3 regions of the Paenibacillus sp. FSL H7-0735 genome follow, and region 1 is predicted to be linked to each of the others. Evidence: a T-box and tRNA genes for the amino acid it is inferred to sense, from the RefSeq annotation. Region 1 holds a T-box; the other regions hold tRNA genes.

What was found. A T-box is a leader RNA that pairs with one kind of tRNA and senses whether it is charged. The one in region 1 lies ahead of metG (methionine--tRNA ligase), so its partner is inferred to be a tRNA-Met.
Region 2: it encodes a tRNA-Met, which carries the amino acid that the T-box ahead of metG (methionine--tRNA ligase) is inferred to sense. The anticodon was not compared.
Region 3: it encodes a tRNA-Met, which carries the amino acid that the T-box ahead of metG (methionine--tRNA ligase) is inferred to sense. The anticodon was not compared.

What each region holds. Positions count from the first base shown of each region.
Region 1 is NZ_JBBOZH010000001.1:4,397,859-4,405,627, reverse strand. Features, by position in the region: gene NSS82_RS19970 (DEAD/DEAH box helicase) at 1-773, shown strand, start outside; gene dapA (4-hydroxy-tetrahydrodipicolinate synthase) at 963-1,859, opposite strand; gene NSS82_RS19960 (LysR family transcriptional regulator) at 1,981-2,856, shown strand; gene NSS82_RS19955 (VOC family protein) at 2,827-3,249, opposite strand; gene htpG (molecular chaperone HtpG) at 3,503-5,383, shown strand; gene NSS82_RS19945 (DUF4362 domain-containing protein) at 5,445-5,909, opposite strand; T-box leader at 6,035-6,296, shown strand; gene metG (methionine--tRNA ligase) at 6,340-7,769, shown strand, end outside.
Region 2 is NZ_JBBOZH010000001.1:1,002,237-1,010,005, reverse strand. Features, by position in the region: gene glgP (alpha-glucan family phosphorylase) at 1-1,478, shown strand, start outside; gene katA (catalase KatA) at 1,741-3,198, shown strand; gene NSS82_RS04430 (sporulation protein Cse60) at 3,350-3,544, opposite strand; gene NSS82_RS04425 (GreA/GreB family elongation factor) at 3,941-4,396, shown strand; tRNA gene NSS82_RS04420 (tRNA-Gly) at 4,536-4,606, opposite strand; tRNA gene NSS82_RS04415 (tRNA-Pro) at 4,619-4,692, opposite strand; tRNA gene NSS82_RS04410 (tRNA-Arg) at 4,725-4,801, opposite strand; tRNA gene NSS82_RS04405 (tRNA-Gly) at 4,812-4,886, opposite strand; tRNA gene NSS82_RS04400 (tRNA-Leu) at 4,894-4,978, opposite strand; tRNA gene NSS82_RS04395 (tRNA-Lys) at 4,994-5,069, opposite strand; tRNA gene NSS82_RS04390 (tRNA-Gln) at 5,077-5,151, opposite strand; tRNA gene NSS82_RS04385 (tRNA-Asp) at 5,168-5,245, opposite strand; tRNA gene NSS82_RS04380 (tRNA-Met) at 5,271-5,347, opposite strand; tRNA gene NSS82_RS04375 (tRNA-Met) at 5,419-5,495, opposite strand; tRNA gene NSS82_RS04370 (tRNA-Val) at 5,511-5,586, opposite strand; tRNA gene NSS82_RS04365 (tRNA-Glu) at 5,593-5,664, opposite strand; tRNA gene NSS82_RS04360 (tRNA-Ser) at 5,681-5,773, opposite strand; tRNA gene NSS82_RS04355 (tRNA-Asn) at 5,779-5,854, opposite strand; tRNA gene NSS82_RS04350 (tRNA-Ile) at 5,858-5,934, opposite strand; rRNA gene rrf (5S ribosomal RNA) at 5,992-6,108, opposite strand; rRNA gene NSS82_RS04340 (23S ribosomal RNA) at 6,183-7,769, opposite strand, start outside.
Region 3 is NZ_JBBOZH010000002.1:710,153-717,921, forward strand. Features, by position in the region: gene NSS82_RS30670 (ABC transporter permease) at 1-378, opposite strand, end outside; gene NSS82_RS30675 (ABC transporter ATP-binding protein) at 371-1,933, opposite strand; gene NSS82_RS30680 (BMP family ABC transporter substrate-binding protein) at 2,051-3,190, opposite strand; gene NSS82_RS30685 (AraC family transcriptional regulator) at 3,520-4,275, shown strand; tRNA gene NSS82_RS30690 (tRNA-Leu) at 4,413-4,491, opposite strand; tRNA gene NSS82_RS30695 (tRNA-Cys) at 4,506-4,579, opposite strand; tRNA gene NSS82_RS30700 (tRNA-Gly) at 4,590-4,664, opposite strand; tRNA gene NSS82_RS30705 (tRNA-Gln) at 4,671-4,745, opposite strand; tRNA gene NSS82_RS30710 (tRNA-His) at 4,765-4,840, opposite strand; tRNA gene NSS82_RS30715 (tRNA-His) at 4,884-4,959, opposite strand; tRNA gene NSS82_RS30720 (tRNA-Trp) at 4,983-5,056, opposite strand; tRNA gene NSS82_RS30725 (tRNA-Tyr) at 5,063-5,148, opposite strand; tRNA gene NSS82_RS30730 (tRNA-Thr) at 5,154-5,229, opposite strand; tRNA gene NSS82_RS30735 (tRNA-Phe) at 5,258-5,333, opposite strand; tRNA gene NSS82_RS30740 (tRNA-Asp) at 5,344-5,421, opposite strand; tRNA gene NSS82_RS30745 (tRNA-Met) at 5,447-5,523, opposite strand; tRNA gene NSS82_RS30750 (tRNA-Val) at 5,540-5,615, opposite strand; tRNA gene NSS82_RS30755 (tRNA-Glu) at 5,671-5,745, opposite strand; tRNA gene NSS82_RS30760 (tRNA-Ser) at 5,764-5,856, opposite strand; tRNA gene NSS82_RS30765 (tRNA-Asn) at 5,860-5,935, opposite strand; rRNA gene NSS82_RS30770 (23S ribosomal RNA) at 5,997-7,769, opposite strand, start outside.

The DNA of each region.
Region 1 (7,769 bases):
ATCCAGTGAAGGTAGAAATCACACCCGTGTCATCTACTGCGGATAGAATCAATCAATCGATCTATTTATTAGAGAACGGAAATAAGCAAAACCAATTGAACCTGCTGTTACAGGATAAATCCATCGTCTCAGCTTTGGTGTTTACTCGTACCAAACGTGGTGCAGACCGTGTTACCCGCGATCTGGCTAAAGTGAACATTTCTGCTCAAGCCATACACGGCAATAAATCACAAAATGATCGCCAGAACGCCTTGCGGAATTTTAAAAGCGGTGCGACTCGTGTTCTCGTAGCTACGGATATAGCTGCCCGGGGAATTGATATTGATGAGCTGTCTCACGTAATCAACTTCAATTTACCGAACATTCCGGAAACCTATGTGCACCGGATCGGTCGTACAGGCAGAGCGGGATTGAGCGGAACGGCAATTTCTTTTTGCGAAGCTGAAGAGCTTCCTTTCCTTAAAGATATTGAAAAATTGATTGGAAAATCGATTCCGGAAGTTAAGGATCATCCTTATCCGATGTCTCGTAAAACGCAAATGAAGACAGATCGTTCTGCGAAACCGTCAGGTTCGAAAGCAGCAGCTTCGAGACCATCGTCTTCCAGACCGTCGAACTCTAAACCAGCAACTGCTAAACCTGCGGCAACAAAACCGGCAGCAACAAAATCAGCGGCATCCAAACCAGCTAAAGCAAAACCTAAGTCTAACCCTCCATTGAAGCCAAAGTCCGAGTGGTTCACAAAAGGAAGACAAAAAACGAGCAGCAGATAAGTAAGTTTGAATGCGTATCGTTTTCTATAGCATTATAAAAAACCGTCAGAGTAAATTGAACTGCACCCCAATTGTTAGACACAACTAACATTTGGAGGTGCAGTTTTTTATGTTTTATGTCCTGATGATTTACAACAAAAAACAGCCGCTAAACAGTTCCTCACTGTACAACGGCTGTTGTTATTTCATTTATGCGGTTGCTTCAATTGTATTGTCCTGAACATAGGGGCTCAGTTCTTGCTGAAGTCCTGTGCTGATGGAAGTCATAGGGAGGCGAAGCGTATCCGAGGATAGTAGGCCGTTTTGGTTAAGCATCCATTTAATTGGAGCGGGATTCGATTCCTTGAACAATAGGCGGATGATCGGCAGTAGTTGTTCAAAGCTTTCTTTAGCGAAGTCCACTTGACCAGATGTAAAGGCTTCAAAGATACGAAGGCATTCTGCCGGATAAACGTTGGCAGTAGCGAGCATACCCCCAGCTGCTCCGCAGCTAAGCATTTCATAAAAGAGGGAATCATCGCCGCCAAGCACAGGTTTGGCACCTGTACGGACTAACTCCGTAACCATTTTTGTACTGCCTGAGCAGTCTTTTAAACCGACAACATTATTCATTTCTAGGATTGTACGTGCAGTATCTACCGTCATGGCGGTACCTGTACGACTTGGAATATCATAAGCCATGATAGGTATGCCTACTTCTGCTGCTTTGCGGAAATGGGCAATGATACCCTCTTGTGAAGGACGACTATAATAAGGTACGACTACTAGTGCACAATCAGCACCAAGGTTTGCAGCAATTTCCGTGCGTGCAACCGTAGAGGCTGTATCATTGGTACCTGTACCAACTACTAAGGGGATTGATGTGGATTGTAGAAGCTCACGGGAAGTGTTTACTAGAAGCTGCATTTCATTTACGGTTACAGTGGGCGATTCTCCGGTGGTTCCATTAACGACCAGACCTTGTATGCTGTTGTTAATAATGTTCTTTACATAACGCTGATACGAATCCAAATCAACTTCACCAGCAGCATTGAACGGGGTGACCACGGGGACATAAACTCCATAAATCTGTTGTTCTGTAAGCATAAATTATCGGCCTCCAAAATATTTTAATTCCTCTACATACACTTTACCATGGAAAGTAGCATCGTCGTTAGCTATAATAAATGATATGGATCATCAAAAATATTGATGTTAGGGTGAGGTAATGGATTTAACCTATTTACGAACCTTCCGCGAGGTGGCTAAACGTCAGAGCTTTACGCGAGCTGCTGAAGAATTGGGATATGCACAATCAAGTGTGACGATGCAGATACAGAAGATAGAGAAGGAATATGGAGTACCTTTAATAGAGAGGCATGGCCGTCAGCTGCGGCTTACCCCGCCAGGAGAAGAGTTATTGAAGCTGTTCGTGGAGATTTTGGATTTGTATGATCGTTCAAAAGAAACCATCGCCCAGCAAATCGGAGGAACGATAACTATTGGGACGATAGATTCTTTAGCGGCCTTTTATTTACCTCCTTACCTGCAGCAGCTAAGGACTAAATTTCCGAAGCTGGATATTCATCTGCAAACGATGCAGGAAGCTAATCTTCTTGCCAAAATAAAAGATGGCGAAGTAGATCTAGGCTTAATGTTGGATCGCACCACTGCGGATTCCATCCTTGAGCGTACGATCGTCAGAGATGAGCCGCTTGTATTGATAGCCCCCATTCATCATCCGCTTGCCCAGATGGATACGGTAACCCTAAACGATCTGAATAACTGTGAGCTAATAGTCTCGGAGGAAAGCTGTATTTACCGCAGTCTGTTCGAGAATTTGTTAAAAGAGCACGGGATCATATTCCGCATTGGTTTTGAGCTTTCGAATCTGGAGGCCATCAAACGTTGTGTAATGAATGGCCTTGGAATTGCTTTGTTACCAAAAATCGTGGCAGAGGAAGAAATTGAACGAGGAAGCTTGGCGGAGCTGTCCTTTATTCATCCCGAAATTCACTTTGATCTGCAGCTTTTGATGCACCCTAAGAAGTGGAAATCACAACCGCTGCAATTTTTAATCCAAATGTTGCTTGCAAATCATTAATTTATTCCCATCAGGATCTTTCACAACAAACCAATGCTCATCTTGAATTTCAGTTACTAGCTCTACACCGAGAGCCTTCACATAATTGAAAGAGGCTTGCAAATCATCGGTCAGTAACAAAAAAGCTGGTGTTGTAATGGGCGGTGTTCCTTCAGGTTCTAAGCCGCCCCACAACGGCATGGTATCCAGTATGATTCCAGTGTTTCCCTGCATAGGCAGCGGGCATAAATGACCGTTCATGATCTTACAATCTGTCTCTGGAAGCCCCAGGACTTGGCAATACCAGCGACGGGATTTTTCAATATCATGTACGGGAATGAATACACTGCCAATTAAGTTCTTTACGGGGCTTATTATTGTGGAATTTAAAGCGGACATTGCTTGTTCATTCATTTAAAGACCTCCCAAATCCGAAATGGATAAACCTTTATTTGGAAATTATGTATCTAATCTATTTAAATCATACAATCAATAGGATTGCAAGGGAATTGTAAATGGTTATATTTTCATATGAAAGTAGCCAAAAAATTTGACATTGAAAATGAGTTTATGTTATATAAAAAGAAGAATTAGCACTCATCTAAGAAGAGTGCTAATCACGGAATGATGAATAATAAGGTTATTTTGAAAGGAGATTTATTTATTCATGGCCAAAAAAGAGTTTAAAGCCGAATCGAAAAGATTGCTGGAAATGATGATTAACTCCATTTATACTCAACGGGAAATTTTCCTGCGTGAACTGATTTCCAATGCAAGTGATGCGATTGATAAGATCTATTACAAAGCCTTAGCTGATGAAGGCCTGGTCTTCAATAAAGAGGATTATTATATTAAAGTGACCGCCGATAAGGCGAACAGAACCTTGACGATTTCCGATACAGGTATCGGGATGACACAAGAGGAGCTGGAGAATAACTTAGGTACAATCGCGAAGAGTGGATCTCTTGCTTTTAAGAAAGAGAACGAAGCTAAAGATGGCCACAACATCATCGGACAGTTCGGGGTGGGCTTCTACGCTGCGTTTATGGTGGCTGATGACGTTATAGTGATCAGTAAGGCATTAGGCAGCGACGAGGCCTTTAAATGGGAGTCTAAGGGCGCTGACGGCTATACCATCGAGACTGTTGAGAAGGATTCTGTCGGCACTGATGTGATTTTGAAGATTAAAGAGAATACTGAAGAAGATCAATATGATGAATATTTGGAAGAATATCGCCTGAAATCCATCATTAAAAAATACTCCGACTTCATCCGTTTCCCAATCAAAATGGACGTGAAGGAACAAAAGCCAAAAGAAGGCACGGAGAACGAGTTCGAAGAAGTTGTTCAAGAACAAACCGTAAACAGCATGGTGCCAATCTGGCGCAAGAATAAAAGCGAGCTGACTACAGAAGATTACGATAACTTCTATGCAGAGAAACGTTACGGCTTCGATAAGCCGCTTAAACATATTCATATCAGTGCTGATGGTGCTGTAGTGTACAATGCGATTTTGTTCATCCCAGAAAATACACCGTTTGACTATTACACAAAGGAATATGAAAAAGGTCTTGAGCTCTATTCCAACGGTGTGTTGATCATGAACAAATGTGCGGATCTGCTGCCTGATTACTTCAGTTTTGTAAAAGGTATGGTGGACTCAGAGGATCTTTCCTTGAACATTTCCAGAGAGATGCTCCAGCATGACCGTCAGCTGACTCTGATCGCTAAGAACATTAAGAATAAAGTGAAAAGCCAACTGCAAAGCCTGCTGAAGGATGAAAGAGAGAAATATGAGCAGTTCTATAATGCTTTTGGCAGACAGCTTAAGTTTGGTGTTTATAACGATTATGGGATGCACAAAGACACCCTTCAAGATTTACTAATGTTCTACTCCTCCAAGGAGAAGAAGCTGGTTACGCTGGACGAATACGTCTCAAGAATGCCAGAAGATCAGAAGTATATCTACTATGCTTCCGGAGAGTCGATCGACAGAATCGAGAAGCTCCCGCAAACCGAGCTTGTATCGGATAAAGGGTATGAAATTCTCTACTTCACTGATGATATTGATGAATTTGCGATCAAGATGATTCAGTCTTATAAGGAAAAAGAATTTAAATCCGTATCCAGCGGAGATCTGGGGATCGAAGCCGACGAAGCGGACAAGCCAACGGAAGCGGAAGAGAACGAAAACAAGGAGCTTTTTGAAGCGATGAAGGACATCCTGTCCGGCAAAGTGAAAAATGTTAAAGCTTCCAAACGTTTAAAGACTCATCCGGTATGTCTCTCTGCAGAAGGTGAGCTGACGATCGAGATGGAGAAAATTCTGAAATCGATGCCGAATGGCCAAGAGGTGCAAGCGGATAAGGTACTTGAAATCAACATCCATCACGAAGTATTCCAGTCCTTGAAGGCGGCAGCAGAGAACGACAAAGAAAAGCTCGGTTTATACACGAACCTGCTGTACAACCAAGCGCTGTTGATCGAAGGTCTACAGGTTAGTGATCCTGTTCAATTCACCAATGATATTTGCAAAATCATGAAATAATATGAAGTACAGAGACCATCCAATTGTATTATGATTGGGTGGTCTTTTTTATTTCAGCATTTCATTTTGTTGTGCGAAAAAGGTAGTAATCAATTTCAGAGTCATTATTTGTGCAACCGCTGATCGAATAGATAATTTCACCTTGTGTGCTTTTTTTACTCGTCACTTCGGAGCAGGTATCGGTTCTGACTCCTGTGTTGCTTCCACCGAATGCATCCTTAGAGGTATCATAGCTATAATTAATCACGTTACCGTCAAATTTCAAATCCTTAAATATAGGATCGCCTTCATCTGTGTAACTTGTAACGCGTATATTGTCTGCTTTTTTGCTGGAGAGATTAGTTATAAATTTCTCGAATTTATCTAGGTTGTACACTTTTTCCCAAGAAACAATATCCCCTCTACTGATGGCTTCTTTGGAAGTATAGGGTTCACTTTTGGGAAGAGAATTAACTTTATTATCGGAACAACCCCATACTCCTCCTAGTAAAAGAAAAGAGAGTGTAAGCAAATTTACCTTTTTCACTGAGGAACCTCCTTGTAACGTATTTATATAAAAGACGGAGATTAACTGGAAAAGTTACAGTGAGCTTGATTTTTCACATTGACAATAAACAACAAATTGAGTATTATTTTCTCTAACTTGAATATGTAAAAGCAAAGAAGAGAAAGAGTACCACGGCAATTCTTTCAACAGAGAGCTCCGGTCGCTGAAAAGGAGTAAAGAAAACCCTTGGGAATATGGTCTCAGAGCTGCGCATCGAAACCTTATGGGTTGTAGGCTGCGCCGGAACCTGCATCCGTTACAGTGCTAGGGTATAAACGTTAATTAACGTCGTACCTGAAGAGGTAAATGTCATGAGGCATTTATAAAATTAGGTGGTAACACGTGAGTAGAACTCTCGTCCTTTGTGGATGGGAGTTTTTTTGTTGTCTAAAAAAGGAGGAAAAGGTTAATGAGTAATGTGTTTATAGGTGGCGCTTGGCCGTATGCGAATGGATCTTTACATCTTGGGAGATTATCAAGTGTGTTGCCTGGGGATGTGCTGGCACGATATTTTCGCTCCAAAGGGGATAACGTATTATATGTATCAGGCAGTGATTGCCATGGAACACCCGTAGCGGTTCAGGCTGTGAATGAAGGGATTACGCCCGGAGCTTTTGCAAGCAGATATCATGAAGAGTTTCTGAAGTGTTTTGAACAGCTGGGATTTAGTTATGATCTATATACTCGAACGGATCAACAGCAGCATCATAAGGTCGTGCAAGAGTTGTTTACAAAGCTACTAGAGAATGGTCATTTATATAAAAAAACCATTGCGCAATGTTACTGCGAGGTGGATCAGCGCTTTTTGCCAGACAGATATGTGGAAGGGACTTGTCCGGTATGTGGCCAGCGGGCGCGAGGGGATCAATGTGATTATTGTTCTACGATTCTAGATCCTGCCGATTTGTTAGACAGAGTATGCAAATTATGTGGTAATACACCATCAGAAAGGCCGACAGAACATTATTATCTTAGCTTATCTAATTTTCAGTTTGAATTAACGGAATATGTAGAGGAAGCACAATTTTGGAGAGATAACGCTATAAAACTGACCAAACGTTATTTACAAGAAGAGCTGCAGGACCGCGCGGTAACAAGAGACTTGTCTTGGGGTGTAGATGTTCCTGTGGCTGGATTTGAAGATAAAAAGATTTATGTTTGGATTGAGGCGGTAAGTGGTTATTTATCAGCCAGTAAGCAGTGGGCTGCACAGTCCGGAGGAAGCTGGGAGGATTTTTGGTTAGAGGAAAAAAGGAAGATAACCGCTTATTATGTGCATGGTAAAGACAATATTCCTTTTCACACTTTAATATGGCCGGCTGTGTTATTAGGAGCAGGAGGTCTGCATTTACCGGACAGGATTATATCTAGCGAATATTTAACCCTTGAAGGGCAGAAGTTCTCCACTAGCCGAAACTGGGCGGTCTGGGTACCTGATATTTTAGAGCGGTATCAGCCAGATTCTATTCGTTATTTCTTAATTGCCAATGGACCCGAGAAGCGGGACACGGATTTTTCCTGGAGAGAGTTTATTTATAGCCATAATGGAGAGCTGCTTGGAGCATTTGGTAACTTTGTGAATCGTTCATTGGCTTTTGTAGATAAGTTTTATGAAGGGAAAGTGCCGAATGGGCAATTGGATAAGGGGTGGAATGACAACATTGACCTCTTGTATCTCGAATCAGGGCGGCTTATTGAGGCTGGGAATCTAAAAGATGCGCTGGAGTATATTTTTTCTTATGTGCGCAAGGCAAACCAGTATTTCGACCTGCAAAAACCATGGATACAGATAAAAGAGGATCAGGTTTCTTGTGATTCTGCAATATACACATGTGTGCA
Region 2 (7,769 bases), 3.4 Mb from region 1:
TCATCCCTATTGGGCTGAAGTGGAAACAAGGTTACACGGACCAAAAGATTGATGCAAACGGCAATCCGTACGACTCCTATCACAATTATGTTTATGAGTTTCTTGAAGATACAGGGGTTAAGGTAACTGTTAAAGTCCGAAAAACCGATGTGGTATGCAAAGTATGGAAAACTGATTATTTTGGCAACAGCACATTGTATTTACTGGATACAGATATACCCGAGAATAATGATGCCTGGATCACAGGCCAATTGTATGGTTGGTTCGGCGAAGAACGGATCGCACAAGAGATCGTGCTTGGGATTGGTGGAGTCAAGGCTATGCGTGCGCTGCAAATCCCTATTGATGTCTATCACTTCAATGAGGGTCATGCGGCTCTAGCGGCTATCGAGCTAATCCGTGAAAAAATGTCCGGAGGCCATACCTTCGAAGAAGCTTGGAAAGCGACTCGCGAAGAAGTAGTATTCACTACCCACACACCAATCAAAGAAGGCAACGAAACCCATCCTCTCGACCGACTTGAGTATATGAGTGCGTTCAACGGCTTAACCCGTGACCAGATAGAGCGGATCGGCGGCGAGCCATTTAATATGACGGTTGCAGGTCTAAGGCTGTCACGTATCTCCAACGCAGTTGCCCAGCTACACGCCGATACGGCTAATAAAATGTGGAAGGAAGTAGCCGGAAGATCAGAAATTATAGGCATTACTAATGCCATCCATACTCCTACCTGGGTAGATGAAAGAATGACGCAAGCCTACGAACAAGATGGCGACTTATGGGCAGTGCATAAAGAAATCAAGGGAGAACTGATCCAGTTCATCAAAGAACGTTCCGGCATTAGCTTAAATGCTGACAATCTACTCATTGGCTTCTCACGCAGAGCAGCTCCATATAAACGAAGCGACCTGATCTTCTCGCAGCCAGAAATTATCGAACCTTATCTGGAGTCTGGAAAGATACAAATTGTATTCTCCGGCAAAGCGCACCCACTCGATGATAACGGTAAAAAAATCGTCAGCAACCTAGTAGCGATGATGAAAAAGTATCCAAAGAGTGTGGTGTTCCTCGAGAATTACGATATGACGATTGGCGCCCAGCTGACGCGCGGTGCCGATATTTGGCTCAACAATCCACGTAGACCATTGGAAGCCAGCGGCACCTCCGGGATGAAAGCAGCTATGAACGGTGTATTGAACTGTTCTATTCTGGATGGCTGGTGGCCGGAAGCCTGCATCGATGGTGAGAATGGCTGGCAGATTGGAGACGGCTTCGAAACTACAGACTTTGAGGTGCTGGATAAGCATGATAGTGATGCACTGTACGACACCTTATTGAAACGTGTGCTCCCAACCTTTTACGAGAATCGTAAACAATGGGTGCAAATGATGAAAAAGAGTATCGAAACCACCCGTACGGAGTTTGCCACCAAAAGAATGCTAGATGAATATTACAACAGAATGTACATTAAAGCCTAAGTACAAGAACCGAATATCTTCTATATCAAAAAATGCAGCGCACCCCTCCAGTGATGGTAGGGATGCGCTGTTTCTTTTTTAATTCTGCTAAGCAATTAATCACTTTGTCTATCATATATATCTGAATGTGCCAAAGATGTTATGACGATTCCCACATATTGTAATGTGTCAATTATTTAAAAAGTGTTGCAATTTCTTTAAAAAACATTAATATAGAACTTATACTAAATCTAAAATCAAATCTCATGAGGTGATTCTATTAATGAGCTCCAATAATAATAATCTTAGAACCAGCTGGGGTGCTCCAGTTGGCGACAATCAGAATTCAATGACAGCCGGTGACCGCGGTCCCACTTTGCTGCAAGATGTCCATCTGCTTGAGAAATTAGCCCACTTTAACAGAGAACGTGTTCCTGAACGTGTCGTTCATGCTAAAGGTGCTGGCGCTCACGGGTATTTTGAAGTTACAAAAGATCTGACCCAATACACAAAAGCTAACTTTTTGTCTGAAGTAGGCAAACGTACACCGTTGTTCATTCGTTTTTCTACTGTAGCTGGTGAATTAGGTTCTGCTGATACCGTACGCGACCCTCGTGGTTTTGCCGTGAAGTTCTATACTGAAGAAGGAAACTATGATCTCGTAGGTAACAATACGCCTGTATTCTTCGTTCGTGATGCGATTAAATTCCCGGACTTTATTCATACACAGAAACGTGATCCACAGACACATCTGAAGAACCCGAATGCTGTATGGGACTTCTGGTCTTTATCGCCTGAATCTCTGCATCAGGTAACGATTTTGATGTCGGATCGCGGAATTCCAGCTACGCTGAGACATATGCATGGGTTTGGTAGCCATACCTTCAAGTGGGTAAATGCCGAGGGTAATACAGTCTGGGTGAAATACCATTTCAAAACAGAACAAGGCATTAAGAATCTAGATGCAGACCTTGCTTCCAAAATCGCTGGGGAAAACCCGGATTATCATACAGAAGACTTGTTCAATGCTATTGATAAAGGAGATTTCCCTGCTTGGAAGCTCTACGTGCAAATTATGCCGATCGAGGATGCGAAGACTTACCGTTTTGATCCATTTGATGTAACAAAGGTCTGGTCACAAAAAGATTATCCGTTAATCGAGGTTGGCCGTATGGTATTGGATCGCAATCCGGAGAACTACTTCGCTGAAGTAGAACAAGTCACATTCTCTCCCGGCTCTTTCGTTCCTGGTATTGAAGCTTCGCCGGATAAATTGCTACAAGGCCGTCTGTTCGCGTATGGTGATGCACACCGCCACCGGGTTGGCCCTAACCACAACAGCCTGCCTATCAACCGTCCAAAAGTAGAAGTGAAGAACTATCAACGTGATGGTGGCATGGCCTTGGGCAACAATGGCGGTTCCGGAGCCTATTACGAGCCTAACAGCTTAGGGGGACCAAAAGAATCACCGCAGCATAAGACATCGCCGTTCGAAGTCTCCGGATATGCGGATAGTGTCGCCTACAATAGTGACGATCACTATACACAACCAGGTGACTTGTACCGTCTAATGTCTGAAGAAGAACGTACCCGTCTAGTTCAAAACATCGTTGGCGCTATGACTCCTGTTGAAAGTAACGATATCAAACGTCGCCAGATTGAACATTTCTTTAAGGCTGATCCAGACTTGGGACAGCGTATCGCATCCGGTTTGGGTCTATCCGTACCAGACGGAATGTAAGACTGTAAATGCACTTATAAACTAAAGAGGACCTTTGCCCGTAGATGGGAAAGGTCCTCTTTTTACTAATTAGCTGAAAACATAATAAATGATGACAATCACAACGCACAGCGTAGAGACAATGGATAGACATGAAAAAAACGTGTTCCAGTTATTGCCTTTCATTTGTCTTATACACGACCAGTATAGTGGTTCTTTGGTGCTCTGCCCCATCACGTGATGATTTAACTACCGAACCGTAACAGATATTCACAATCTGTTCCTCCCGTAGTCCTGCCAGGAACTCATTAGCTTTATTCTCTGCATAAGAATTATCAGCATCTACAAACTCTTTAACTTGAATCATCCTGATCTCCTCCTTTAATAAATTAAGTAGTTATTTTATAGTTCTGGAATCTATATGTGAACTCAACGAAATGTACATGGCGTATCACTCCCCAGGTAACAATTAATGTAAAAATATCTTCAAAATACAGTATAGGCATTTCGCAGTTTTCTACGAAATGCCTATGCATCAGCCTATCATAGCACCCAAGTATGTAATAGTCAAAGGTTTTCATTACAATATTTAGAAGGTTTTAATTCCCCTTTTAAAATGGATTGGATTTACAAATAGAAGCTGGTATACTGATCAGAAGGTCTCCATTGGGGGACCTCTATTTGTATAGGAGGGATTTTAAGATGGCAACACACCATAACAAGTTTACAAGGAATGTGCTACTTAGAGGGGGTGAAATCTACTATGAACCATAGTCTTATCTATGAAGGCTCACGGACACAGCTGCTTCAGCAGCTTATCTATTTTGATGAAGAAAAAATCGCATTTCTAAATCAATACTTTCCGGTACGAAGCAAGGATAGAAGCAATGCTGAAACGCTGTTGTCCCGTTATTGCTCTGAGCTGGAACAATTACTAACTGAGTTTAATGGTGAAGATTTAAATTCTCAGGTCTTTATCGGAAGCCAGTTGCAGCTTCGTTACTTGGACGATAATACTACAGATATCTATACCATCGTATTTCCTAACCAAGCAGAACCTAATGATAACAAGATTTCTATGTTGTCACCTATAGGCATGCAGTTGCTGCTGGCTGAGCTCGGCAGTACTTGTCAGCTAGCGATTCCTTCAGGTCAACTAGAGGTGAAGATCGAAAGTATTAAGTTCGTGAATAATGGTGAGGTAGGCGTTCTTATATAAGGACGATCCCTTATAAACCCACTACAGCAGCGTCCCTTTCCTATATTAAGGAGGGGGGCGTTTCTATTATTTAAGTCTCCGTAAGATATGTCCAATCAAAAAAACACCCGCCTAATACCGGCAGGTGTTTCTCATTATAAGCGGGTGATGGGAATCGAACCCACGCTATCAGCTTGGAAGGCTGAAGTTCTACCATTGAACTACACCCGCAAAGGTATAAAATCGGGATGACACGATTTGAACATGCGACCCCCTGGTCCCAAACCAGGTGCTCTACCAAGCTGAGCTACATCCCGTTAACAATACTATAACTGCTTAGTAATAAAAATGGCGCGCCCTGAGAGATTCGAACTCCCGGCCTTTTGATTCGTAGTCAAACGCTCTATCCAGCTGAGCTAAGGGCGCAAAATCTATATGGAGCGGACGACGGGAATCGAACCCGCGACCCTCGCCTTGGCAAGGCGATGCTCTACCGCTGAGCCACGTCCGCAAAAACATGGTGCGCGTGAAGGGACTCGAACCCCCACGTCGTGAAACGCCAGATCCTAAGTCTGGTGCGTCTGCCAATTCCGCCACACGCGCACACTTTAAAGAAAATGGTGAGCCATGAAGGACTCGAACCTTCGACACCCTGATTAAAAGTCAGGTGCTCTACCAACTGAGCTAATGGCTCTCATAAATGGCTGGGGATATAGGATTTGAACCTATGCATGACGGAGTCAAAGTCCGTTGCCTTACCGCTTGGCTAATCCCCAATAATAATTAACTAAATGGCGGAACCGACGGGATTCGAACCCGCGATCTCCTGCGTGACAGGCAGGCATGTTAGGCCAACTACACCACGGTTCCATAGACATAATGCATAAGTGTAAATTGGTTGCGGGGGCAGGATTTGAACCTGCGGCCTTCGGGTTATGAGCCCGACGAGCTACCGGGCTGCTCCACCCCGCGTCATTAATAAGTATATACTATTCATTTTCACCATACCAGCTTATCCCTAAACATAATGTATAAGAGTAAATTGGTTGCGGGGGCAGGACTTGAACCTGCGACCTTCGGGTTATGAGCCCGACGAGCTACCGGGCTGCTCCACCCCGCGTCAGTGAGAATATTATGGTGGAGGCTGAGGGGATCGAACCCCCGACCCTCTGCTTGTAAGGCAGATGCTCTCCCAGCTGAGCTAAGCCTCCATGATATGACCCGTATGGGATTCGAACCCATGTTACCTCCGTGAAAGGGAGGTGTCTTAACCCCTTGACCAACGGGCCATGCTAATAATTTTTATGGCGGAGAGAGAGGGATTCGAACCCTCGAGACGCTTGTGGCGCCTACACGATTTCCAATCGTGCTCCTTCGGCCAAACTCGGACACCTCTCCATAAATGGCTCCCCGAACAGGACTCGAACCTGTGACAACTCGATTAACAGTCGAGTGCTCTACCAACTGAGCTATCAGGGAATATGGTGGGCCTTAGTGGACTCGAACCACCGACCTCACCCTTATCAGGGGTGCGCTCTAACCAGCTGAGCTAAAGGCCCTTCTAAGACATATTAATATTAAGGGCAAAAAAAATACCACGGGTAATGTGGTTGTCCGCTTGGCGGCGTCCTACTCTCCCAGGACCCTTCGGTCCAAGTACCATCGGCGCTGGAGGGCTTAACGGTCGTGTTCGGGATGGGTACGTGTGGAACCCCTCCGCTATCGCCACCAAACGGGCATTTACAGCGTAAATGCTCAGGCTTAATCGCCTGAAAACTGAATCCGAAACGAATCTGCATTCTAAGTATAGGATAAGCCCTCGACCGATTAGTATTGGTCAGCTCCATGCATTGCTGCACTTCCACCTCCAACCTATCTACCTCGTCGTCTTCAAGGGGTCTTACTAATTGGGAAATCTCATCTTGAGGGGGGCTTCACGCTTAGATGCTTTCAGCGCTTATCCCGTCCGTACGTAGCTACCCAGCCATGCTCCTGGCGGAACAACTGGTGCACCAGCGGTACGTCCATCCCGGTCCTCTCGTACTAAGGACAGCTCCTCTCAAATTTCCTGCGCCCACGACAGATAGGGACCGAACTGTCTCACGACGTTCTGAACCCAGCTCGCGTACCGCTTTAATGGGCGAACAGCCCAACCCTTGGGACCTACTTCAGCCCCAGGATGCGATGAGCCGACATCGAGGTGCCAAACCTCCCCGTCGATGTGGACTCTTGGGGGAGATAAGCCTGTTATCCCCAGGGTAGCTTTTATCCGTTGAGCGATGGCCCTTCCATGCGGTACCACCGGATCACTAAGTCCGACTTTCGTCCCTGCTCGACTTGTAGGTCTCGCAGTCAAGCTCCCTTATGCCTTTGCACTCTGCGAATGATTTCCAACCATTCTGAGGGAACCTTGGAACGCCTCCGTTACTCTTTAGGAGGCGACCGCCCCAGTCAAACTGCCCGCCTGACACGGTCCCCGTACCCGATAAGGGTACTAGGTTAGAACCTAGATACGATCAGGGTGGTATCCCAACGGCGCCTCCACCGAAGCTTGCGCTCCGATTTCTACGGCTCCCACCTATCCTGTACAGATCGTACCCAAATTCAATATCAAGCTGCAGTAAAGCTCCATGGGGTCTTTCCGTCTTGTCGCGGGTAACCTGCATCTTCACAGGTATTAAAATTTCACCGGATCTCTCGTTGAGACAGCGCCCAAGTCGTTACGCCATTCGTGCGGGTCAGAATTTACCTGACAAGGAATTTCGCTACCTTAGGACCGTTATAGTTACGGCCGCCGTTTACTGGGGCTTCGGTTCATAGCTTCGGGTTACCCCTAACCACTCCCCTTAACCTTCCAGCACCGGGCAGGCGTCAGCCCGTATACTTCGCCTTGCGGCTTCGCACAGACCTGTGTTTTTGCTAAACAGTCGCTTGGGCCTTTTCACTGCGGCCCCCTCGTGCTATTCACACTACCGGGGCACCCCTTCTCCCGAAGTTACGGGGTCATTTTGCCGAGTTCCTTAACGAGAGTTCTTCCGCGCGCCTTAGAATTCTCTTCTCGCCTACCTGTGTCGGTTTGCGGTACGGGCACCTTCTCCTGGCTAGAGGCTTTTCTTGGCAGTGTGAGATCATGACCTTCGCTACTATAATTTTCGCTCCCCATCACAGCCTAGCCTTAATGATGTGCGGATTTGCCTACACATCAGCCTCACTGCTTAGACGGACATCCATCAGTCCGCGTCACTACCCTCCTGCGTCACCCCATCGCTCATAGCGGATTACGGTGGTACAGTAATTTCAAACTGTTGTCCTTCGACTACGCCTTTCGGCCTCGCCTTAGGTCCCGACTTACCCTGAGCGGACGAGCCTTCCTCAGGAAACCTTGGGCTTTCGG
Region 3 (7,769 bases), on a different contig from region 1:
AGGTATTGTTGAGAGCAACGCTCCTACAATTGAACCTGCAGCAATAGCTACCATCGGATGCAGCCAGCCGTCCAACGTTAAATGAATAGCCAATACGGAAGTTACAACACCGGAGAAATAGAAAATCCCTTCAGCTCCCAGGTTGAACATATTGGCTCGAAACAACAAGGATACTGCCAACCCAGTGAACATGAGCGGAATCGCCATCTCAATCACATTACCAATATGACCTTTACTGGATAACGGCTCTAATAGGAATATACCAATCGTCTTCACAGGCTGATTACTGACCAAAGAGATGATCAGAAAGGCAATAGCGAGTGCAATAACGATTACCGCCGATGTCCGAATGTACTCAAAATATTTAACTTTAAACATGATTTACGGCCCTCCCGATGTGCTCCTCGTCCTGTCGATGAATCCCCAGCATATAAAGACCTAATTCTTCCTCACTAACCTTAGAGGGCTCCTCGAAAAAGGCAACAATCTTACCCTCGTACATTACTAGCAGACTATCGCTGATCTCCAAGATCTCATTCAAATCTGCCGACACTAGCAAAATCGCGCAATCGTCTGAACGTAATTCCAACAACTTTTGATGTATGAACTGGGCTGCGCCTATATCCACACCCCGTGTCGGCTGTTCTGCAATAAGCAGCTGCGGTTCAGTCGAACACTCTCTAGCTACGACTACCTTCTGCATGTTACCACCTGACAACATTCCTATGGGCTGAGAAGGTCCTGAACAGCGGACTTTAAATTCCTCTACAAGGGATACTGCTAGCTTGGCAATTCGTGAGCCATTCAAAAAAAGACCTTTATTCATTGCTTTTGTACGATACTGAGTAGATAGCAGATTATCAGCTATACTTGCCTCACTAGCGATCCCTTGCCGCATCCGATCCTCCGGTATATAGGAAACGCCTAGCTTACGAATATCCAAAATATCCGATTCACGGATATCCTTTCCCTTCACTAGTACAGAGCCCTGACTTGAGACACCTCTCAAGCTACCTGTAAGAGCTTCAATGAGCTGTGTCTGCCCGTTGCCTTCTACACCAGCAATCCCAACGATCTGCCCACCACGTACCGCAAAATTGATATCCGACAATAATGCTTTGCCATCTGCATCATTCACACTGAGTCCCTGCACCGTTAGTACTGGCTCACTAACAGCCAGAATCTCTTTGTCATATTTCAGCACGACGTCTCTGCCGACCATTAGTCGCGAGATTTCCTGTTCTGTCACATCCTGTGTTTGAAAAACACCTTCACTACGGCCGCTGCGCATAATCGTAATTCTGTCGCAAATCGCTTTGACTTCCTTTAATTTGTGCGAAATAAAAACTATCGTATGACCCTGTTCCCTTAATTGCTTAAGCTCGCGGAACAATTCCTCTGTTTCCTGTGGAGTCAACACCGCAGTCGGCTCATCAAGCACCAGAATTTTCGCACCACGCAGCAGCGCCTTAAGAATCTCAACCTTTTGCTTCATCCCAACTGTAAGATCCTCTACTTTTGCTTTAGGATCCACGGCCAGATTGTATTTCCTTGCGGTCTCTTCCGTCATGCGCACAGCCTCGGCATAATTAATGCCAACTCCTCTGCGCGGCTCCATACCCAGCACCATATTCTCTGCCACCGTAAACGAAGGTACCAACATGAAATGCTGGTGGACCATGCCGATGCCTCTATCAATGGCGTCCTGAGCGGATTGCAGCTTCACTTTTTCACCCTTGATATAGATCTCGCCTTCACTTGGCTCTTCCATGCCGAACATAATTTTCATTAAAGTCGATTTACCAGCACCGTTCTCACCTGCAATCGCATGTATTTCTCCCTCACGTAAAGAAAAATGCACGTCTTTATTTGCAACGACGCCATTGGGATATACCTTGGTAATTCCCCGCATTTCCAGCAGAGCTTTGTACATAGGTCTCAACGCCTTTCAACTTGGAGGTCTGCAAAAATATACAGCTGGAATTCCCCTGACTAGAAGAATCTCCAACTGTAGGTTTATCTCTATAGAGCTGATCTTAAGATTTAAAGCTTAAGGCTTAACTGCGTTACGAATAGCTTCTACCTCTGCAGTTTCCATCCCCATCGCATTATCCACTTTAATTTCTTTATTGATCAGCTTTTGCTTCACTTCTTCAACCTTGGCCTGAAGATCAGCCGGGAATACATTTTTATAAATATCATTCTCAGCAATACCTACACCATCATCTACAAAGCTCAACACATCACGTTTGCCCATTTCTAGCGTTCCCTCTTGCAATCTCTTCACTGCACCTAGAATAGCCGTATCAATCTTTTTAATAGATGAAGTAACGATTAGATTTGCTTTTTCACTATCCGTATCGTTAATCAACATTGCCTGATCGGAGTCTACACCGATTGCATATTTTTTCTTCTCTTTAGCTGCGTCAAAGATCCCAAGACCTGTACCCCCAGCCACGTTAAAAATAACATCCACACCGGAGTTATATTGAATTAGAGACAGCTCCTTACCTTTTGCCGGGTTAACAAAATCACCAGCGTACGACACAGCCACTTTTACATCAGGATCAACGTACTGAGCACCTTGAATGTAGCCGACCAAGAAAGCATTAATCCCCGGAATATCCATACCGCCCACAAACCCAATCACATTCTCAGGGGTAGCATTCGGCATATCCGATTGTGTAGCTAATGCTGCTACGGCACCTGCCAAGAAAGATACTTCATTTGTCGCATAAGACATGTTGTACATGTTATCTGGTGCTTCATCGATGTCGGTATCATAATTAATGAATTTTTTGTCTGGATACAATTCTGCCGTTGCATTAAACATCTCTGTAATTTCAGAACCGCCAGAAATAATTACATCCCAATCCTCGGAAGCGATATCGTTAAATGTAGGCTCCCATTTCGTTTTATCAACGCCCATTTCAACAACCTTTGTTACTGCACCTAGTTCATTCTTAACCTTTTGCAAGCCGTTATTAGCGGAATCAAAAAATGATTTATCCCCAAGTGTCCCCGGAATCAGCAATACAACCTTGAGTTTATCCCCTGAACCTGTTTCTCCACCCTCAGCAGCGTTTGATCCAGTATTCGCAGAAGAACCGTTATTGGACGTGTTATTCCCACATGCTGTGACCAGAACCATCACCATTAATAACAACAAAGAAAGAACTTTTTTATTCATTACTCTATTCCACCCCTAATTTTAGTTGGTTAGTAATCCGGCAGAATCCCCATCTTCACCCATTGTATAATTCACGGTTCAAATGGAAATTCTCTTTTTTCCAAATAAAGTATCATTAAAAGTAATAAATTTAACGTTTAGGCTCAAAAATAGCAATAAAAATACCATTATTATTAATAATCCGCTTTATTTCCGAACGAGATGGCCAGTCAGGTTGCGAACTTTCGGATTTATTGATACGATCATAACAAATATTATTAAAAATAATTATATGATTTCGGTCATAGTTTTGTACGATTCGGCTAAAACATAAGTATTGGAGGATCATCATGGATCGTGTTCTATATATTGTAAGTGCCACACATGAGCTAAATACTTATATCCCTCCACACCAGCATGAATGCTACGAACTAGTCTATTATTTACAGGGGGTAGGGACAACCAATGTTGGCCCCCGAAGTTACCATTTTCGCTCCTCTTCTTTCGCGCTTGTGCCACCCAATCATAAACATGACGAGCACCACCGTGAGGATGCAAATGTATTATTTGTAGGCTTCCACTCGGAACACCCTAATATGAGTAATCTGCTCGGCGTATATGAAGATGATAAAGATCAGACCGTTCTTCAAATCCTGCTGCGAATGAAAGCAGAGTTTACACGCAAGCAAGACGGATTCTCTGAGCTTCTAAACCTACAAATGAGCGAGATTACCGTCCATCTTATGAGGCTTCTTAGTGCCTCTGGATATCAATCCCCAACAGAAGACCGAGTACAATATGTCCTTAATTATATGAATGAGCATTATCGCCATAAATTGTCCGTCGAAACACTATCAGAAATGTCCGGATATAGCTACGATCGTTTTCGCCATCTATTTAAAGAACGGTTCGGGTCTTCACCCCTGCGGTATTTGCTGTTAAAACGCCTGGATTATGCAAAATCTCTATTACGTCATACTCAGATGCAAATCTCTGAAGTATCTGCTGCTGCAGGTTTTGTGAACGATGCCCAATTCTGCAATATGTTTAAACGAGAAATAGGTCATACCCCGCGAGCATTCCGCATTAATAATCAATCAGGTTAATCACTAATCAGATTAAAAAAAGCCGTTGAAATAGAGAAACTCCTCTATTCAACGGCTTAATCCTGTAAAACTAAGAACATAAAGAAAAAAGGTTAGTAAGATTGCTTATAAAAGCATTCTTACTAACCTTTTTAAGATACCGGCGAGAGGACTCGAACCTCCACGGTTTCCCACTCGATTTTGAGTCGAGCGCGTCTGCCATTCCGCCACGCCGGCACATATGAACTAAATGGAGGCGCCACCCAGATTTGAACTGGGGATAAAGCTTTTGCAGAGCTTTGCCTTACCACTTGGCTATGGCGCCATGTAAATTTTGGAGCGGACGACGGGAATCGAACCCGCGACCCTCGCCTTGGCAAGGCGATGCTCTACCGCTGAGCCACGTCCGCATAAAATGGCTGGGGATATAGGATTCGAACCTATGAGTGACGGAGTCAAAGTCCGTTGCCTTACCGCTTGGCTAATCCCCAATAACATTTTAAAGTAAAATGGGGCGACTGATGGGTCTCGAACCCACGAATGCCGGAACCACAATCCGGTGCGTTAACCCCTTCGCCACAGTCGCCATATTAAGTTGATATTGTTGCCATTATTCATTTTAAAGAAAATGGGGCGGCCGATGGGTCTCGAACCCACGAATGCCGGAACCACAATCCGGTGCGTTAACCCCTTCGCCACGGCCGCCATATTAAACTTTAGAAAGAACTTGGCAGGGGCAGCAGGAATTGAACCCACACCAACGGTTTTGGAGACCGTTGTTCTACCTTTAAACTATGCCCCTAAAAACTGGTGGAGGATGATGGATTCGAACCACCGAACACTTACGTGAGCAGATTTACAGTCTGATGCGTTTGGCCACTTCGCTAATCCTCCAAGGATGGTGCCGGCGAGAGGACTTGAACCCCCAACCTACTGATTACAAGTCAGTTGCTCTACCAATTGAGCTACACCGGCATGGCACTCATTCTTTTGTGATGATAAATGGTGGCTCGGGACGGAATCGAACCGCCGACACGAGGATTTTCAGTCCTCTGCTCTACCGACTGAGCTACCGAGCCATGATGAAAATGGCGGAACCGACGGGATTCGAACCCGCGATCTCCTGCGTGACAGGCAGGCATGTTAGGCCAACTACACCACGGTTCCAAAAGATATAATTGCTTAAGTTAATTGGTTGCGGGGGCAGGATTTGAACCTGCGGCCTTCGGGTTATGAGCCCGACGAGCTACCGGGCTGCTCCACCCCGCGCCAGTAAAATATGTTATGGTGGAGGCTGAGGGGATCGAACCCCCGACCCTCTGCTTGTAAGGCAGATGCTCTCCCAGCTGAGCTAAGCCTCCATAAACAACAATTGTTATTGTACCAAAGTCCACTAGGATAAATCAAGTGAAAATTTGGTGACCCGTATGGGATTCGAACCCATGTTACCTCCGTGAAAGGGAGGTGTCTTAACCCCTTGACCAACGGGCCATACTAATTAAAAATTTGTGGCGGAGAGAGAGGGATTCGAACCCTCGAGACGCTTGTGGCGCCTACACGATTTCCAATCGTGCTCCTTCGGCCAAACTCGGACACCTCTCCATATGGCTCCCCGAACAGGACTCGAACCTGTGACAACTCGATTAACAGTCGAGTGCTCTACCAACTGAGCTATCAGGGAATATTCATACCAGGCTTAATCGCCTGAAAACTGAATCCGAAACGAATCTGCATTCTAAGTATAGGATAAGCCCTCGACCGATTAGTATTGGTCAGCTCCATGCATTGCTGCACTTCCACCTCCAACCTATCTACCTCGTCGTCTTCAAGGGGTCTTACTAATTGGGAAATCTCATCTTGAGGGGGGCTTCACGCTTAGATGCTTTCAGCGCTTATCCCGTCCGTACGTAGCTACCCAGCCATGCTCCTGGCGGAACAACTGGTGCACCAGCGGTACGTCCATCCCGGTCCTCTCGTACTAAGGACAGCTCCTCTCAAATTTCCTGCGCCCACGACAGATAGGGACCGAACTGTCTCACGACGTTCTGAACCCAGCTCGCGTACCGCTTTAATGGGCGAACAGCCCAACCCTTGGGACCTACTTCAGCCCCAGGATGCGATGAGCCGACATCGAGGTGCCAAACCTCCCCGTCGATGTGGACTCTTGGGGGAGATAAGCCTGTTATCCCCAGGGTAGCTTTTATCCGTTGAGCGATGGCCCTTCCATGCGGTACCACCGGATCACTAAGTCCGACTTTCGTCCCTGCTCGACTTGTAGGTCTCGCAGTCAAGCTCCCTTATGCCTTTGCACTCTGCGAATGATTTCCAACCATTCTGAGGGAACCTTGGAACGCCTCCGTTACTCTTTAGGAGGCGACCGCCCCAGTCAAACTGCCCGCCTGACACGGTCCCCGTACCCGATTAGGGTACTAGGTTAGAACCTAGATACGATCAGGGTGGTATCCCAACGGCGCCTCCACCGAAGCTTGCGCTCCGATTTCTACGGCTCCCACCTATCCTGTACAGATCGTACCCAAATTCAATATCAAGCTGCAGTAAAGCTCCATGGGGTCTTTCCGTCTTGTCGCGGGTAACCTGCATCTTCACAGGTATTAAAATTTCACCGGATCTCTCGTTGAGACAGCGCCCAAGTCGTTACGCCATTCGTGCGGGTCAGAATTTACCTGACAAGGAATTTCGCTACCTTAGGACCGTTATAGTTACGGCCGCCGTTTACTGGGGCTTCGGTTCATAGCTTCGGGTTACCCCTAACCACTCCCCTTAACCTTCCAGCACCGGGCAGGCGTCAGCCCGTATACTTCGCCTTGCGGCTTCGCACAGACCTGTGTTTTTGCTAAACAGTCGCTTGGGCCTTTTCACTGCGGCCCCCTCGTGCTATTCACACTACCGGGGCACCCCTTCTCCCGAAGTTACGGGGTCATTTTGCCGAGTTCCTTAACGAGAGTTCTTCCGCGCGCCTTAGAATTCTCTTCTCGCCTACCTGTGTCGGTTTGCGGTACGGGCACCTTCTCCTGGCTAGAGGCTTTTCTTGGCAGTGTGAGATCATGACCTTCGCTACTATAATTTTCGCTCCCCATCACAGCCCAGCCTTAACGATGTGCGGATTTGCCTACACATCAGCCTCACTGCTTAGACGGACATCCATCAGTCCGCGTCACTACCCTCCTGCGTCACCCCATCGCTCATAGCGGATTACGGTGGTACAGTAATTTCAAACTGTTGTCCTTCGACTACGCCTTTCGGCCTCGCCTTAGGTCCCGACTTACCCTGAGCGGACGAGCCTTCCTCAGGAAACCTTGGGCTTTCGGCGGATCAGATTCTCACTGATCTTTTCGTTACTCATACCGGCATTCTCACTTGTGTAGTGTCCAGCGCTCTTTTCAGTACACCTTCAACCCCTACACAACGCTCCCCTACCCCAGATACATACGTATCTAGCCATAGCTTCGGTGGTGTGTTTAGCCCCGTTACATTTTCGGCGCAGAGTCACTCGA